2 regions of the Ralstonia edaphi genome follow, and region 2 is predicted to be linked to the other one. Evidence: riboswitches for the same ligand, from Rfam matches in the RefSeq annotation. Region 2 holds a riboswitch; the other holds the start of a gene.
The links. A riboswitch is a leader RNA that binds a small molecule or an ion and turns the genes downstream of it on or off. The one in region 2 is predicted to bind glycine.

Region 1 (7,971 bases), on a different contig from region 2:
AACCCAAAACCCAAAACCCAAAACCCAAAACCCAAAACCCAAAACCCAAAACCCAAAACCCAAAACCCAAAACCCAAAACCCAAAACCCAATCACGAAACCACAGTCTTCTTAACCGCCAACAACCCCTTCAACGCCCCCAACCGATCCTTCGGCGACATCGCCGGCATCGTGTCCTCCGGCGTCGGCCCAGCATCCTCCCCAAGCTTCATCTCAGCGATATAGCGCGACGGCTCGCACACCACCGTCTCCCGCGCTCGCTTGCGCTTCTTGCACCAACTGATATGCAGGCTGCGCTGCGCCCGCGTGATGCCCACATACATCAACCGCCGCTCTTCTTCGATCTTCTCGTCGGTCAGGTCGTCGTCTTCACGACAATGCGGCAGGATGCCTTCCTCCACACCCACCAGAAACACGTGCGGATACTCCAGCCCCTTGCTCGCATGCAGCGTGGACAGGCGCACCGCATCCGGATCCTCTTCCTTGCCTTCGAGCATGCTGATCAGCGCGATGGTCTGCGTGAGTTCCAGCAGGTTCTTGCCGGTGTCCATCAGGCCATCGGCGTTGTCGAAACCGGTGGCCTCTTTGTCGTCACCTTCGTCGTCATCCTTCTCCGGCTTGGTGCCCTTGCGCTTGAGCCAGTCGAGAAACTCCAGCACGTTGGTCCACTTGTTCTGCGCCTGGCGCTCGTCGTAGGTGTCGTACAGGTAGGCCTCGTAGTGGATGCCTTCCATCATCTCGTCGAGCAGCGTGGCGGCGGGCTCCTTGGCGGCGCGGTCCGAGAGCCGCACGATGAATTCGCAGAACACCCGCAGCGGCTCCAGCTGGCGCGGCGCGAGTTGCGCTTCGATGCCGCCCATCATCGCCGCCTCGAACAGCGACACCTTGGCCTGTCCCGCGAATGCGCCCAGCACTTCCAGCGTCGCATTGCCCACGCCGCGCTTGGGCGTGGTGATGGCGCGAATGAACGCAGGATCATCATCCGCATTGGCAATCAGCCGCAGATACGCGCACAGATCCTTAATCTCCGCCTTGTCGAAAAAGCTCTGCCCTCCCGAGAGCACATACGGAATGCGCTCTCGGCGCAGGATCTGCTCGAACAGGCGCGCCTGAAAGTTGCCGCGATACAGGATCGCGTAATCGCGAAACTGCGCGCGGCGCTCGAACTTGTGGGCGGACAGCTTGAAGACGACGCTTTCGGCTTCGTGTTCTTCGTCATTCGCGCTGGTCACGTTGATGGCATCGCCCATGCCGTGCTCGCTCCACAGCGTCTTCTCGAACAGCTTCGGGTTCTGCGCGATGACTGCGTTCGCGGCGTTCAGGATGCGCACGGTGGAGCGGTAGTTCTGCTCCAGCTTGATCACCTTCAGGTTCGGGAAATCCGTCTGCAGCAGCTTGAGGTTGTCGAGCGTCGCGCCGCGCCAGCCGTAGATGGCCTGGTCGTCGTCGCCCACCGCCGTGAAGGCCGGCGCCCGCAGGTGCGAACCGCCCGCGAGCAGCTTCAGCAGCTGATACTGGCAGGCGTTGGTGTCCTGGTATTCATCGACGAGGAAGTAACGCAGGCGGTTCTGCCACTTCAGGCGCACGTCTTCATTGCGCGCGAACAGCTCGGCGGGAATGCGGATGAGGTCGTCAAAATCCACCGCCTGATACGCATGCAGCGTCGCGACGTAGTTGCGGTAGACGAGCGCAGCCTGGTGGTCGTCGACGTTGTTGTTGGCGAGCGCCTCGGCAATCGCGGTGTCCGGATCGACGAGACCGTTCTTCCACAGCGAGATCGTGCTCTGCACGCGGCGGATCAGCTGCTTGTCGGTCGTCGCGAGTTGCTCTTGGATCATGCCGAAGCAATCGTCGGAATCCATGATCGAGAAACGCGGCTTGAGGCCGACGTGTTCAGCCTCGGCGCGCAATATCTGCACGCCAAGGGAGTGGAACGTACAGACCGTCAACTGCTTGATGGGAATGCGCTTGCCGTCTTCGCGTGTCTTGCCGTCCATCAGCTTGGCCACGCGCTCCTGCATTTCCTTGGCCGCCTTGTTGGTAAACGTAACGGCGGCGATGTGCTTGGGCTCGAAGCCCTTGTCGAGGATCAGGTGCGCGATCTTCTGCGTGATCACGCGCGTCTTGCCCGAGCCCGCCCCCGCGAGCACCAGGCATGGGCCGTCGAGGTAGTGCACAGCTTCGGATTGGGCTGCATTGAGCCCGTGGGCGAGACCGGAAGACATGGGGACAGGCGGAAGAAAAAGCAGGCGGGAACGACAGCGGAGGGCGATGGTAGCACGGCGCTTTTGCGTCGATTGAGCAGATGGCAAACCCTTCACCGGGGCGCCAGCGGAGGTGCCCGATACCGCACCGTATGCGTTTGCGCCCCTCCCTTTTCGCAGGGGCGTTACATCGCTTACGCGCCGTTACACGAACGCCGTACACGGCGCTCCTCAGCACGCCGTTATGGACGGGACAGCGGCTGAATCGGTCGGCCGCTCATCGGAGAACGCACCATGAACCGCATCGTCAAAGCCCTGGCCATCAGCGCCGTCGCCCTGTCTGCCACCACGGGCGCCTTCGCCCAGACGCAATGGCAAAAGGACCACCCGCGCCGCGCCGAGGTCAACCACCGCCTCGCCAACCAGAACAAGCGCATCCACAACGAAGTGAAGGAAGGCGAAATCACCAAGAGCCAGGCGCGCCAGCTGCACAAGGAAGACCGCCAGATTCGCCAGGAAGAGCGTGACATGGCCGCCCAAAACGGTGGGCACATCACCAAACAGGAACAGCGCACGCTGAACCAGCAGGAAAACCAAGTCAGCCGCCAAATCGGCAAGTAAGTCAAAGCAAGAGCAGCCACACCCGCACTCCGACCACACCCGAACAAGGCGCTCCCGCCCGCGCCCCGACGGTGTGGCCGTTGTCTTTGGCCTTTGACGTTCCTGCCCTAGATGGCGCCTTGAATTTCTGTTGCAGGGAGGAAAAAGGAAGGGAAACTGTCTGAGCGAAGCGAGTTTTTCCCTTCCCCTCCCTGCGACATAAATTCAAGGAGTCTTCCGCCATCTCGGGCGCGCCTTTCTTTTGCTTACTTTTCTTTGGCAAGACAAAGAAAAGTAAGTCGGTCCCGGCAGGGAACGAAAGGGGGATGGACCACAAGCACAAAAAATCCAGCCCTCCCCCCAACCCGAAACCGCCAAGTCCACCCCAATTGACAATCCCATCCCCCTTCCGTAAATTCCGCCCATCCATCCGGGAGAGCGTGCCCGCCGTACACGGCAAGGCGCCGCCGAAGGGGTAGCACCCGAAAACTCTCAGGCATCCAGGACCGGGCGGATCGGCGGACATGCGTCCGACCGCACTCTGGAGAGCTGGCGCCGCACGACCACTGCGGGCGCCCACCGAAGGGGCTCACGAACGGCGCGCACCGCTATGCGCACCGCTTCGCAATCTCTCAGGTACCAAGGACAGAGGGGCCATCTGCGCAGCTTGTTGATCTTCATGGCGTCACCATGAGGGATCAGGCTGCGCGGGTGGCCTTTTTGCTTTTCTGGTTCCCGATCCATGCGCCGCGCCCAAGCCACGGCGGCGCACTCAGCCGAGAGATTCCATGACGCTCCAACACACGCCGCTCAATGCCATCCACCGCTCGCTGGGCGCCCGCATGGTCGACTTTGGCGGCTGGGACATGCCCGTCAACTACGGCTCCCAGATCGAAGAGCACCACGCCGTGCGCCAAGATGCCGGCATCTTCGACGTCTCGCATATGTGCGTGGTCGACCTCACCGGCGCGCGCGTGCGCGATTTCCTGCGTGGGCTGCTCGCCAACAACGTCGACAAGCTGCAGACGCCCGGCAAGGCGCTCTACAGCTGCATGCTGAACCCCAAGGGCGGCGTGATCGACGACCTGATCGTCTACTTCTTCCGCGAAGACTGGTTCCGCCTGGTGGTCAACGCCGGCACGGCACCGACCGACCTGGAGTGGATCGTCGCGCAGAACGCCGCCGCCGGCACCGACGTGACCATCACGCCGCGCCGCTCCGACAACAATGCGGGCGCCGAGCCGCTGGGCATCCTGGCCGTGCAGGGCCCGAACGCGCGCGCCAAGACCTACGCCGCGCTGCCCGGCACGCAGGCCGTGGGCGATGCGCTCAAGCCGTTCAACGCGGGCTTCGTCACCGTGGAAAACGTAGGCGAGGTCATGGTCGCCCGCACCGGCTACACCGGTGAAGACGGTTTCGAACTCGTCGTGCCGGCCTCGCAGATCGCGGGCGTCTGGGAGCGCCTGCTGCAGGCCGGCGTGCGCCCGGCAGGCCTGGGCGCGCGTGACACGCTGCGCCTGGAAGCCGGCATGAATCTCTACGGCCAGGACATGGACGAGCATGTTTCCCCGCTCGACGCCGGCCTCGCCTGGACGGTCGACCTGCAAAGCGAACGCGACTTCACCGGCAAGGCCGCGCTGCAAGCCGGCGGCCAGCGCGAGCAGTTCGTCGGCCTGATCCTGCGCGACAAGGGCGGCGTGCTGCGCGCCCACCAGAAAGTCATCACCGCCGCCGGTGACGGCGAGATCACCAGCGGCACGTTCAGCCCGAGCCTGTCGCTGTCCATCGCACTGGCGCGCCTGCCCAAGGACGTGGCCATCGGCACCGACGTACAGGTCGAAATTCGCGACCGCAAGTTGACCGCGACTGTGGTTAAACTGCCGTTCGTGCGCAATGGCAAGGCGCTGGTCAGCTGAACATCGAATCTGCATTCCCAAATACCCATCTTCCGGAGAAACCTTTCATGAGCAACGTCCCCGCCGATCTGAAGTACACCGAACACGACGAGTGGATCCGCGTTGAAGCCGACGGCACGCTGACCATCGGCATCACCGACTTCGCGCAGGACGCGCTGGGCGACATCGTCTTCCTGGAGCTGCCGGAAGCCGGTCGCGCCGTTGCCAAGGACGAAGCGATTGCCGTGGTCGAATCGGTCAAGGCTGCCTCCGACATCTACGCCCCCGTCTCGGGCGAGATCATCGCCAACAACGCCGACGCAGCCGGCGCACCGGAATCCGTGAACGCAGGCGCCTACGACGCCTGGCTGTTCAAGATCAAGCCGACCAACGCCGACGACGTGAACGCCCTGATGTCGGCTGCTGATTACGAAGCCAAGATCGGCTAAGCCGGTCACCCCAAGCCGATGTGCCTGACCCGCACATTGGCGCTTTGCCTGAATTTCGAGCCCTTGCCATGAACGCTCCGCACCCCGCTTCCTCGGCGCTTGCCGCCGAACGCCCGACGTTGGCTGACCTGGAGGCGCGCGACGCCTTCGCGCACCGCCACATCGGCCCGTCTGCCGACGAGCAGACCGCCATGCTCGGCACGCTCGGCTACACCAGCCGCGCCGCGCTGATCGACGCCGTGATCCCACCGGCCATCCGCCGCCAGGACGGCATGCCGCTGGGCGAATTCACGCAGCCCCTGACCGAAGAAGCGGCCCTCGCCAAGCTGCGCGGCATCGCCGGGCAGAACCGCGTGGTCAAGAGCCTGATCGGCCAGGGCTATTACGGCACGCACACGCCGGGCGTCATCCTGCGCAACATCCTCGAAAACCCCGCCTGGTACACGGCCTACACGCCGTATCAGCCGGAAATCTCGCAGGGCCGTCTGGAAGCGATGCTGAATTTCCAGCAGATGGTGATCGACCTGACGGCGATGGACATCGCCAATGCGTCGATGCTGGACGAAGCGACCGCCGCGGCTGAAGCCATGACGCTGCTGCAGCGCATCGGCAAGTCGAAGTCGACCGTGTTCTTCGTGGCAGACGACGTGCTGCCGCAAACGCTGGAAGTCGTGCGCACCCGCGCCGAGCCGATCGGCGTGCAAGTGGTGACCGGGCCGGCGGCCGACGCTGCCAAGCACGACGCGTTCGGTGTGCTGCTGCAATACCCGGGCGCCAACGGTGCGCTGCTGGGCGATCTGGCGACCTACCAGGCGCTGACGGACGCCGTGCACGCCGCCGGCGGCCTGGTGGTTGCCGCGGCTGACCTGCTGGCGCTCACGCTGCTGGCCGCGCCGGGCGAATGGGGCGCCGACGTGGTGATCGGCAACACGCAACGCTTTGGCGTGCCGTTCGGTTTCGGCGGCCCGCACGCCGGCTACATGGCCGTGCGCGATGCGTTCAAGCGCTCGATGCCGGGCCGACTGGTCGGCGTGACGATCGATGCGCAAGGCAACCCGGCCTACCGCCTCGCGCTGCAAACGCGCGAGCAGCACATCCGCCGCGAGAAGGCCACCTCGAACATCTGTACCGCGCAGGTGCTGCTGGGCGTGATGGCGTCGATGTACGCCGTCTACCACGGCCCGCAAGGCCTGAAGCGCATCGCCCAGCGCGTGCACCGCCTGACCGCCACGCTGGCCGCCGGCCTGCGCGCGATCGGCTACACGCTGGAAGCCGATGCCTTCTTCGACACGCTGACCGTCGCCACCGGCCCGCGCACCGCCAACCTGCACATCGCTGCGCAGGCGCGCGGCATCAACCTGCGCCAGATCGACGACGCGCGACTGGGCATCTCGCTGGACGAGACCGTCACGCGCGCCGATGTCGTGGCGCTGTGGGAAGTCTTCGCGCATGCCGCCCACGCGAGCGCGCCGGACTTCGACCAGACCGAAGCGGGCGTCGCCGATGCGTATCCGGCCTCGCTCATCCGCCAGAGCGCGTACCTGACGCACCCGGTGTTCAACGCGCACCACTCCGAGCACGAAATGCTGCGCTACCTGCGCAGTCTCGCCGACAAGGATCTCGCGCTCGACCGCACGATGATCCCGCTGGGCTCGTGCACGATGAAGCTCAACGCCACCGCAGAAATGCTGCCGGTGACGTGGCCCGAGTTTTCGAACATCCACCCGTTCGCGCCCGCCGACCAGACTGTCGGCTACCGCGAGATGATCGACCAGCTCGAGCAGATGCTGTGCGCCGCCACCGGCTACGCCGCCGTGAGCCTGCAGCCGAATGCCGGCTCGCAGGGCGAATACGCCGGTCTGCTGATCATCCACGCCTACCACGCCAGCCGTGGCGAAGCGCACCGCAACGTGTGCCTGATCCCGTCGTCGGCGCACGGTACGAACCCCGCATCGGCGCAGATGGCCGGCATGCAGGTGGTCGTCGTGGCCTGCGATGAGCGCGGCAACGTCGATCTGGCCGACCTGGAGAAGAAGGCGGCCGAACACAGCAAGAACCTCGCGGCGATCATGATCACCTACCCGTCCACGCACGGCGTGTTCGAGGAAGGCGTGAAGCGCGTCTGCGAAATCGTGCACAGCCACGGCGGCCAGGTGTACGTGGACGGCGCCAACATGAACGCCATGGTCGGCACCGCCGCGCCGGGCCACTTCGGCGGCGACGTCTCGCACCTGAACCTGCACAAGACGTTCTGCATTCCGCACGGCGGCGGCGGCCCGGGCGTTGGTCCGGTGGCCGTGGGTGCGCACCTCGCGCCGTTCCTCCCGGGGCGCGCGGCTTCCGGTGAAGACGCGAGCAAAAACATCGGTAACGTGTCGGCGTCGGCGTTCGGCTCGGCGTCGATCCTGCCGATCTCGTGGATGTACATCGCGATGATGGGCGCCGCGGGCCTGACCGCCGCCACCGAGACGGCCATCCTGTCGGCCAACTACGTGGCCAAGCGTCTCGCGCCGTACTACCCGGTGCTGTACACGGGCGCGCACGGCCTGGTGGCCCACGAGTGCATTCTCGACATCCGTCCGCTGCAGAAGGAATCGGGCATCAGCAACGAAGACATCGCCAAGCGGCTGATGGACTTCGGCTTCCACGCACCGACGATGAGCTTCCCGGTGCCGGGCACGCTGATGATCGAGCCGACCGAAAGCGAGCCGAAGGTGGAACTCGACCGCTTCATCGACGCGATGATCGCCATCCGCGGCGAAGTCGACAAGGTGATCTCGGGCGAATTCGACCGCGAAGACAATCCGCTCAAGCACGCGCCGCA
Region 2 (7,971 bases):
ATCAACCAGAGCTGCGGCACGCAGTGGCAGCTTTCCGACGTCGTCATCAAAGACGAGGGCCAAGGGCCGCTCTTCCGCTGTGCGCTATGCGGCGCACGCAACTATCTCAAACGCGTCGAAACCAAAGACGGCCGGGTCATCTACAAGCAAATCGAAGGCAAGCCGCTCAAGTGATCCAACGCAACGACATGACCATCGAACCGACCGCCGCGCCTTTCAGCACCCTGCCGCTCGCCCCTGCCGTGCTCGCCAACCTTGCGCAGCTTGGCTACACCGACATGACGCCGATCCAGGCCGCAAGCCTGCCGATCGCTCTTGCGGGCCACGACCTGATCGCACAGGCAAAAACCGGCAGCGGCAAAACCGCAGCGTTTGCGCTGGCCCTCCTCGCACGGCTCGACGCGCGGAGCTTCGACGTGCAGTCGATGGTGCTCTGCCCTACGCGCGAGCTGGCCGACCAGGTTGCGCAGGAGATCCGCCGCTTGGCGCGCGCCGAAGAAAACGTGAAGGTGCTGACGCTGTGCGGCGGCACACCGATGCGCCCGCAGGCGGCAAGCCTGGAGCACGGCGCGCACGTCATCGTCGGCACGCCGGGCCGCATCATGGACCATCTGGAGCGCGGCAATCTCGCGCTTGGTGCACTGAAGACGCTCGTGCTGGACGAAGCCGACCGCATGCTCGACATGGGCTTCTTTGACGACATCGCGACGGTCGTGCGGCAATGCCCGGCCGACCGGCAAACGCTGCTGTTCTCGGCGACGTACCCGGAAGGCATTGCCAAACTGAGCCAGCGGATCCTGCGCAACCCGAAAGAAGTAAAACTCCAAGAGCGCCACGACGACAGCAAGATTCGCCAGCGCTTCTACGAGGTGACCGACAGCCAGCGGCTGCATGCGGTCGGGCTGCTGCTCAAGCACTATCGACCGGTGAGCACGCTCGCGTTCTGCAACACGAAGCAGCAATGCCGCGACCTGCTCGACGTGTTGCGCGCGCAGGGCATTCACGCGCTTGCGCTGCACGGCGAACTCGAACAGCGCGAGCGGGATCAGGTGTTGATCCAGTTTGCGAACCGCAGTTGCTCGGTGCTGGTTGCAACCGACGTCGCCGCGCGCGGGCTCGATATCGCGCAACTCGAAGCGGTGATCAACGTTGACGTGACGCCCGATCCCGAAGTGCACGTGCACCGGATTGGCCGCACAGGCCGCGCCGACGAGAACGGCTGGGCGCTGAGCCTCGCCAGCATGGACGAGATGGGCCGCGTCGGCAATATCGAAGAGGCGATGGGCCGCGAGGTCGAATGGCACAAGCTCGACGAGCTTGATACCGGCAACGATGCGCCGCTGCTGCCGCCCATGGAAACGCTGCAGATTCTCGGCGGACGCAAGGAGAAGATCCGCCCCGGCGATGTGCTGGGCGCCTTGACCGGCGACGCTGGCTTTCGCGGCGACCAGATCGGCAAGATCAACGTGACGGAATTTTCGACCTACGTCGCGGTCGAGCGCGGCATCGCGCGCGACGCGCTGCGCAAGCTCAACGCCGGGACGGTGAAGGGCAAGAAGGTCAGGGTCCGGCTGATGGAGGAGTGACGCCCTCCCCTGCGCCGCCAGCGCCTCAACCCAGCATGGCAGCGGCAACACCCGCCGCCGCACACAACGCCACCACGATCAACGGTGGCGTTTTCCATCGCGCCAGCAGCAGGAACGCAATCACTGCGACGGCAACATCGCTCCATGACCGCACGGCGCTCGTCCAGACCGGCGTGTAAAGGGCAAACGCCAGCAATCCCACCACAGCGGCATTCACACCCGCAAGCAGCGCCGCCATGGAAGGACGCGCGCGCAACGCCTGCCAGTAAGGCAACGCCGCGATGACCAACAGCAGGCCCGGCAGAAAAATACCCACCGTGGCAAGCGCGGCGCCAGCCCAGTGATTGAGCCCCGGGCCGATCGTCCACCCCAGGAACGCGGCGAAGGTGAATAGCGGCCCGGGCACGGCCTGCGCGGCGCCGTAGCCGGCCAGGAAATCGTTTGACGCGACCCAGCCCGTTGCGACTGTCTGCTGCTCCAGCAGCGGAAGTACGACATGACCGCCCCCGAAAACCAACGCGCCCGAACGATAGAACGCGTCGAACACCTTCGCGGGCATCCACGAATGAAGATCCGTCATCAACGGAAGCCCAAACAGGAGCGCGCAGAACAGCACCAGGCTGACGACGCTGGCCATGTGAGACACGCGGAATGCGCCGTCCTGCCCTGCCTTCAAGCCAGCCGGCACCGGACGGGCCGATCGGCACAGCAACAGCCCCAGCACGGCGCCCAGCGCAATCACGACCAGTTGCGCGTAGACGGTCGTCAACGCACCAAGCACGGCAATGCTGATCACCGCGATGCCTGCGCGCTGCCAGTCGGGACAGAGCTTGCGCGCCATGTCCCACACGGCCTGCGCCACCACCGCAACGGCAACGAGCTTCAAACCGTGGATCAGGCCTGCGCCGACCGGGCCGCCCAGGCTCGGCGCGAGCATTGCAAAAGCCAGCAGCAACAGGACGGAAGGTAGCGTAAAGCCGCACCATGCCGCCAAACCGCCGCGCCATCCGGCCCGGAGCAAGCCGACGGAAAACCCGACTTGGCTGCTGGCAGGCCCCGGCAGAAACTGGCACAGCCCCACCAGATCGGTGAATGTTGCGTCGTCGAGCCAGCGCCGGCGCTCCACGAACTCACGGCGGAAGTAACCGATATGCGCGACGGGGCCGCCGAAGCTCGTGAGCCCCAGCTTGAGAAAAACCGCCAGCACTTCCATGGCAGAGCCCGCTTGATGTGTGCGGGACGGTGTGGCGGAAGCGGTCATCGGGGCGGGATATCGATGTTTGAGAAACGCGTATTAGAACATTGCCGCCATGGCTTGGAAGGCAACTAAAGTGGCAGGATAGGCATCGCCGTCACCGTCATCGGACTCTGCCGCGTATCCCATCATGCACTTTGCCCACACCATTGGCGCACAGCGCCATGTGTTCAACGATCTCAAGACGCTCCTGGCCAAAGCCAGTCCGGCGCGCTCCGGCGACTACCTGGCGGGCCTCGCCGCGGCCAGCGAGGGCGAACGCATGGCCGCACGGATGGCGTTGGCGGACGTGCCGCTGTCGGTCTTCCTCAACCAAGCGCTGGTGCCGTATGAAGACGACGAGGTCACGCGCCTGATTCTGGATCGGCACGACGCACAGGCCTTCGAGCCGATCGCCTCGCTCACCGTGGGCGAATTTCGCAACTGGCTGCTCCTGCACGAGACCGACAGCGCGACATTGACGAGCGTCGCCGCGGGCATCACGCCAGAAATGGCCGCCGCGGTCAGCAAGCTGATGCGCAATCAGGATCTGATCGCCGTGGCCCGCAAGTGCCGCGTGGTCACGCGCTTTCGCAACACCATCGGTTTGCCGGGCCGGTTGTCAGTCCGGCTGCAGCCCAATCACCCGACGGATGATCCCAAAGGCATTGCTGCGTCGGTCATCGATGGCCTCCTCTACGGCTGCGGCGACGCGACCATCGGCATCAACCCTGCCGGGGACAATCTCGGCGCCATCGTTTCGCTGCTGCAACTGGTGGATGAGCTGCGCAACCGCTACGCCATTCCCACGCAGTCGTGCGTGCTGACCCACGTGACGAACACGGTGCGCGCCATTGACCAGGGCGCCCCGGTCGACTTGGTATTCCAGTCGGTGGCTGGCAGCGAGCAAGCCAATGCGGGGTTCGGCATCAGCCTCGCATTGCTGGGCGAAGCCCATGACGCAGCGCAAAGCCTCTCGCGCGGCACGGTTGGCAACAACGTGATGTATTTCGAGACCGGCCAGGGCAGCGCGCTGTCGGCCAACGCGCACCACGGCGTCGATCAGCAAACGATGGAAGCGCGGGCCTATGCCGTAGCGCGGGCGTTCTCGCCCTTGCTGGTGAATACGGTCGTCGGCTTCATCGGCCCGGAGTATCTCTATGACGGCAAGCAGATCATCCGCGCCGGATTGGAAGACCACTTCTGCGGCAAGCTGATGGGCCTGCCGATGGGCTGCGACGTCTGCTACACCAACCACGCAGAGGCCGATCAGGACGACATGGATACACTGCTGACGCTGTTTGGCGTGGCGGGCGTCCAATTCATCATGGGCGTGCCGGGCGCTGACGACATCATGCTGAACTACCAGAGCACGTCGTTTCATGACGCGCTTTATCTGCGCGACACACTCGGCCTGCGGCCCGCACCGGAGTTCGAGGCGTGGCTGCAAGGCATGGGCATCGTCGATGCTGCCGGCCGCCTGCAAGACGCGACGGCGCGGCAACCGCTGCTGCAGTTGGCTCACGCGCTGTGAAATCCCTGAGGAAGCCGAACATGCCAAAACACACGCTGGGTCAGCTGAATCCGTGGACGCATCTGCGTGCCTTCACTGACGCCCGAATCGCGCTGGGCCGCGCCGGCAACAGCCAGACCACCGACGCCGTGCTCGCCTTTGGCGTGGCGCATGCCCAGGCGCGCGATGCCGTGCACCTGCCGCTCGATAGCGCCGCGGTGGCGGCAGTACTTGGGGAAGCGGGTTTCACGGCGGTGACGGCCCACAGTGCGGCCGCCGATCGCGCCCAGTATCTGCGCCGTCCCGACCTTGGCCGCCGCCTTGACGATGCGAGCCGCGCAAAACTCGGCGCGTTGCGGCCAGCACAGCCATTCGACGTTGTTTTCGTGATTGCAGACGGGCTCTCCGCATTGGCGGTGCAGAGCCATGCCGTGCCCCTGCTGTGCAGCGTGCGCGAGCGTCTGCCGTGCGACTGGTCGATCGGGCCCGTGGTTATCGCCGAGCAGTCCCGCGTTGCGCTGGGGGATGAGATCGGTGCGCTGCTGGGCGCGCGGCAGGTGGTGATGCTGATCGGTGAGCGACCGGGGCTGAGTTCGCCTGACAGCCTAGGCATTTACCTGACCTACGCGCCGCGTGTTGGCCGCTCCGATGCGGAGCGCAATTGCATTTCCAATGTGCGGCCGGCAGGCCTGACCTATGACCAGGCGGCGAGCCGGCTGGTGTTCCTGCTCAACGGCGCGTTGGCGCTCGGCCGCAGCGGCGTCGACCTGAAGGACGACACCCCACCCGTTTCTGCTGTTGCCTCGGGTACAGCCCGACTTGCCGAACGTCAGAACCCATGACACACTCCCTCCCGCTGCCCACACCGGCAGCACGCAGGCGCGGCTGACGTACCAACGACAGCTGCAACACGCCGCAGGAGAGACCGGGCCCAACGCGCATACGCGTAACGCCCGGCGCCGATGGAGCAACCACCCCGGAAACTCTCAGGCAAAAGGACTGTGGCGTCGACTGCGAATCTGGAGAGAGGCGTGCACGCGCGCGCCCACCGAAGGGGAAGGCGCCAGCGCTGCTGATGCCCAAGCTCTCAGGTCCCAAGACAGATGGGGTGAGCCGACCGGATCGTCCGGTCATGACATCACTCCATAGGGACCGCCATGACGCACATCGTCATCGTCGGCGCCGGCATATCTGGCGTCACTACCGCTTACACGCTTTCGCAACTCGGCTATCAGGTCACGGTGCTCGACCGCCACCTGTATCCGGCCATGGAAACCTCGTTCGCCAACGGCGGCCAGCTTTCCGCCAGCAACGCTGAAGTCTGGAACAGCACCGGCACGCTGCTCAAGGGCATCAAATGGATGCTGCGCAACGACGCTCCGCTGCTGCTCAACCCCAAGCCCTCGTGGCACAAGTATTCGTGGATCGGCGAGTTCGTCGCCAGCATCGCGCACTACCGCCGCAACACCATCGAAACCACCCGCATGGCCATCGAGGCACGCAAGCATCTGTTTGCGATGGCCGAACGGGAGCAGATCGATTTCGACCTGCAGAAGCGCGGCATCCTGCACGTCTATCACGACAAGGCCAGCTTTGCGGCAGCAGGCAAGGCCAACGCCCTGCTCGTCGCCGGCGGGCTTGAGCGCCACGCCGTGAGCCCCGAGGAGATTGCCGCCATTGAGCCGACGCTGCGCGGCAACTACTACGGCGGCTACTTCACCGCATCCGACGCCACGGGCGACATCCACAAGTTCACGCGTGGCCTGGCGCAGGCGTGTGAGAAGCGCGGCGTGCGGTTCATGCACGGCGTGGATGTGCGCGGTGTGGAAACCACCGAAAGCGGCGTGCGCCTGCTGTTGCAAACCACACTCGATGACCGCCTTTCCACCAGCTCGGCGAATGTCGTACAGGACCTTGCCGCAGATGCGATGGTCGTGTGCGCAGGCGTGGGCAGCCGGCATATCGCACAACTGGTGGGCGATCGCATCAACGTGTATCCGGTCAAGGGCTATTCGATCACGGTCCACCTGGACGACGATGCCAGCGTGCAAGGCGCGCCGTGGGTCAGCCTGCTCGATGAGAGCGCAAAGATCGTGACAAGCCGGCTGGGCGCGGGCCGCTTCCGCGTGGCCGGTACGGCAGAGTTCAATGGCTACAATCGCGACATCCGCGCCGACCGCATCGAACCGCTGGTGGCCTGGACGCGCCGCAACTTTGCGATTGGCACGTCGCGCGTGGTGCCATGGGCCGGCTTACGCCCGATGATGCCGGACATGATGCCGCGCGTCGGCCGTGGGCGGCACGCGCGCGTGTTCTACAACACGGGCCACGGGCATCTGGGCTGGACGCTGTCTGGCGCGACCGCTGCCATGGTGGGCGAGGTGATCTCGCGAGATTGCCCGCTGCATTGATCGCAGCATGAAAAAAAGCCCGCCGGAACACTGGCGGGCTTTTTTTCATTGCGGGAATGAACCAAGCGATCAGAACTTGTGCCGCACGCCCAGCATCACGCCCAACCGCGAGTTGTTGCCATACGTGTTGCCCGAATTGTTGAATGCGGCCGCGCTGTTCAGGGCAACCCAGGCGCCCTGCAGGCGGGTGTAGTCCACTTCGGCGTAGACGTCGGTGCGCTTGCTGAAGGCGTAGTCGAGCATGCCAGCGGTGGTCAGGCGCTTACCGCTGGCATCAAGATGTTTCATCCAGTCGTACTGCACGGTGCCGATGAAGCTCAGTGCGCCGGAGATCGGCACCTTTGCACCAACATAGGCGGCCTGGTTCTTGTAGTCGGCCACGTCGAGACGGCTGTTCGTATAGCCGAGGTACCACGTGGCAATCGACGTATCGAGCTTGCCGCCAAAACCCCAGACCGTCTGCTTGCTGGCCTGCGCTGCCGGCACCGCCCCGAAGAACGCCGATGACACATCGCGCGTGACCTGGTACACGGCGCCCACTTCAGCCGGCCCCATGCTGTAGACGATCGAGCCGGCGCCGGCCGAACTCTTGCTGAAGCTGCCAGCCGCCTCGCCAAACGTCCATGCGCCGGCAAGCTGCAGGCCGCCGAACGACTTGATGTATTTGACCGTGTTGTCGTAACGCAGGCCGGTGTAGTTGCCGCCTTGATAGCCGACGATGGAGTTGTTGGCGAACGCCATCGCCTCATACGAAGACAGCACTTCATGCGCCAGCGTGTATTGGCGTCCCAGGTACAGCTTGCCGTAGTCGCCCTCCAGGCCCACCACCGCGGTGCGCCCAAACAGACGTCCGCCCTGCTGGCTGCCGCCGGTATCGGGGAAGAAGCCCGATTCGAGGATGAACATGGCCTTGGTGCCGCCGCCCAGATCTTCGGTGCCGCGCAGGCCCCAGCGGCTGCCGGTCAGCACGCCGTCCATCATCTGCAGATTGCTGTTGCCTGCCGCGTTTTCGTGCGTGCTGTAGCGGATCGTGGTGTCGATCAGCCCATAGAGCGTGACACCGCTCGCGGTTTGCGCTGCCGCTGGCACGCTCGTGGCTCCGAGCACCAATGCGGCAATCATTGTCTTGTTCATGGCTCCCTTGTCTCCTCTTTGGTGTGATGGGTATGGATGTGCGACGGCTGTCCGGGCAACCGCGGTGTTGCGTGGATAGCGCGCACGGCCGCA

Region 1: it holds a riboswitch for glycine, as region 2 does, so the genes downstream of both, gcvT (glycine cleavage system aminomethyltransferase GcvT) here and R2669_RS01170 (D-amino acid dehydrogenase) in region 2, are expected to answer to the same signal.

Annotation. Positions count from the first base shown of each region.
Region 1 is NZ_CATWHI010000014.1:8-7,978, forward strand. Features, by position in the region: gene R2669_RS24740 (UvrD-helicase domain-containing protein) at 92-2,224, opposite strand; gene R2669_RS24745 (hypothetical protein) at 2,498-2,824, shown strand; glycine riboswitch at 3,225-3,322, shown strand; glycine riboswitch at 3,335-3,462, shown strand; gene gcvT (glycine cleavage system aminomethyltransferase GcvT) at 3,592-4,719, shown strand; gene gcvH (glycine cleavage system protein GcvH) at 4,767-5,147, shown strand; gene gcvP (aminomethyl-transferring glycine dehydrogenase) at 5,216-7,971, shown strand, end outside.
Region 2 is NZ_CATWHI010000001.1:242,861-250,831, forward strand. Features, by position in the region: gene R2669_RS01145 (hypothetical protein) at 1-174, shown strand, start outside; gene dbpA (ATP-dependent RNA helicase DbpA) at 189-1,586, shown strand; gene chrA (chromate efflux transporter) at 1,612-2,847, opposite strand; gene R2669_RS01160 (ethanolamine ammonia-lyase subunit EutB) at 2,972-4,354, shown strand; gene eutC (ethanolamine ammonia-lyase subunit EutC) at 4,375-5,175, shown strand; glycine riboswitch at 5,240-5,345, shown strand; gene R2669_RS01170 (D-amino acid dehydrogenase) at 5,491-6,744, shown strand; gene R2669_RS01175 (porin) at 6,814-7,878, opposite strand.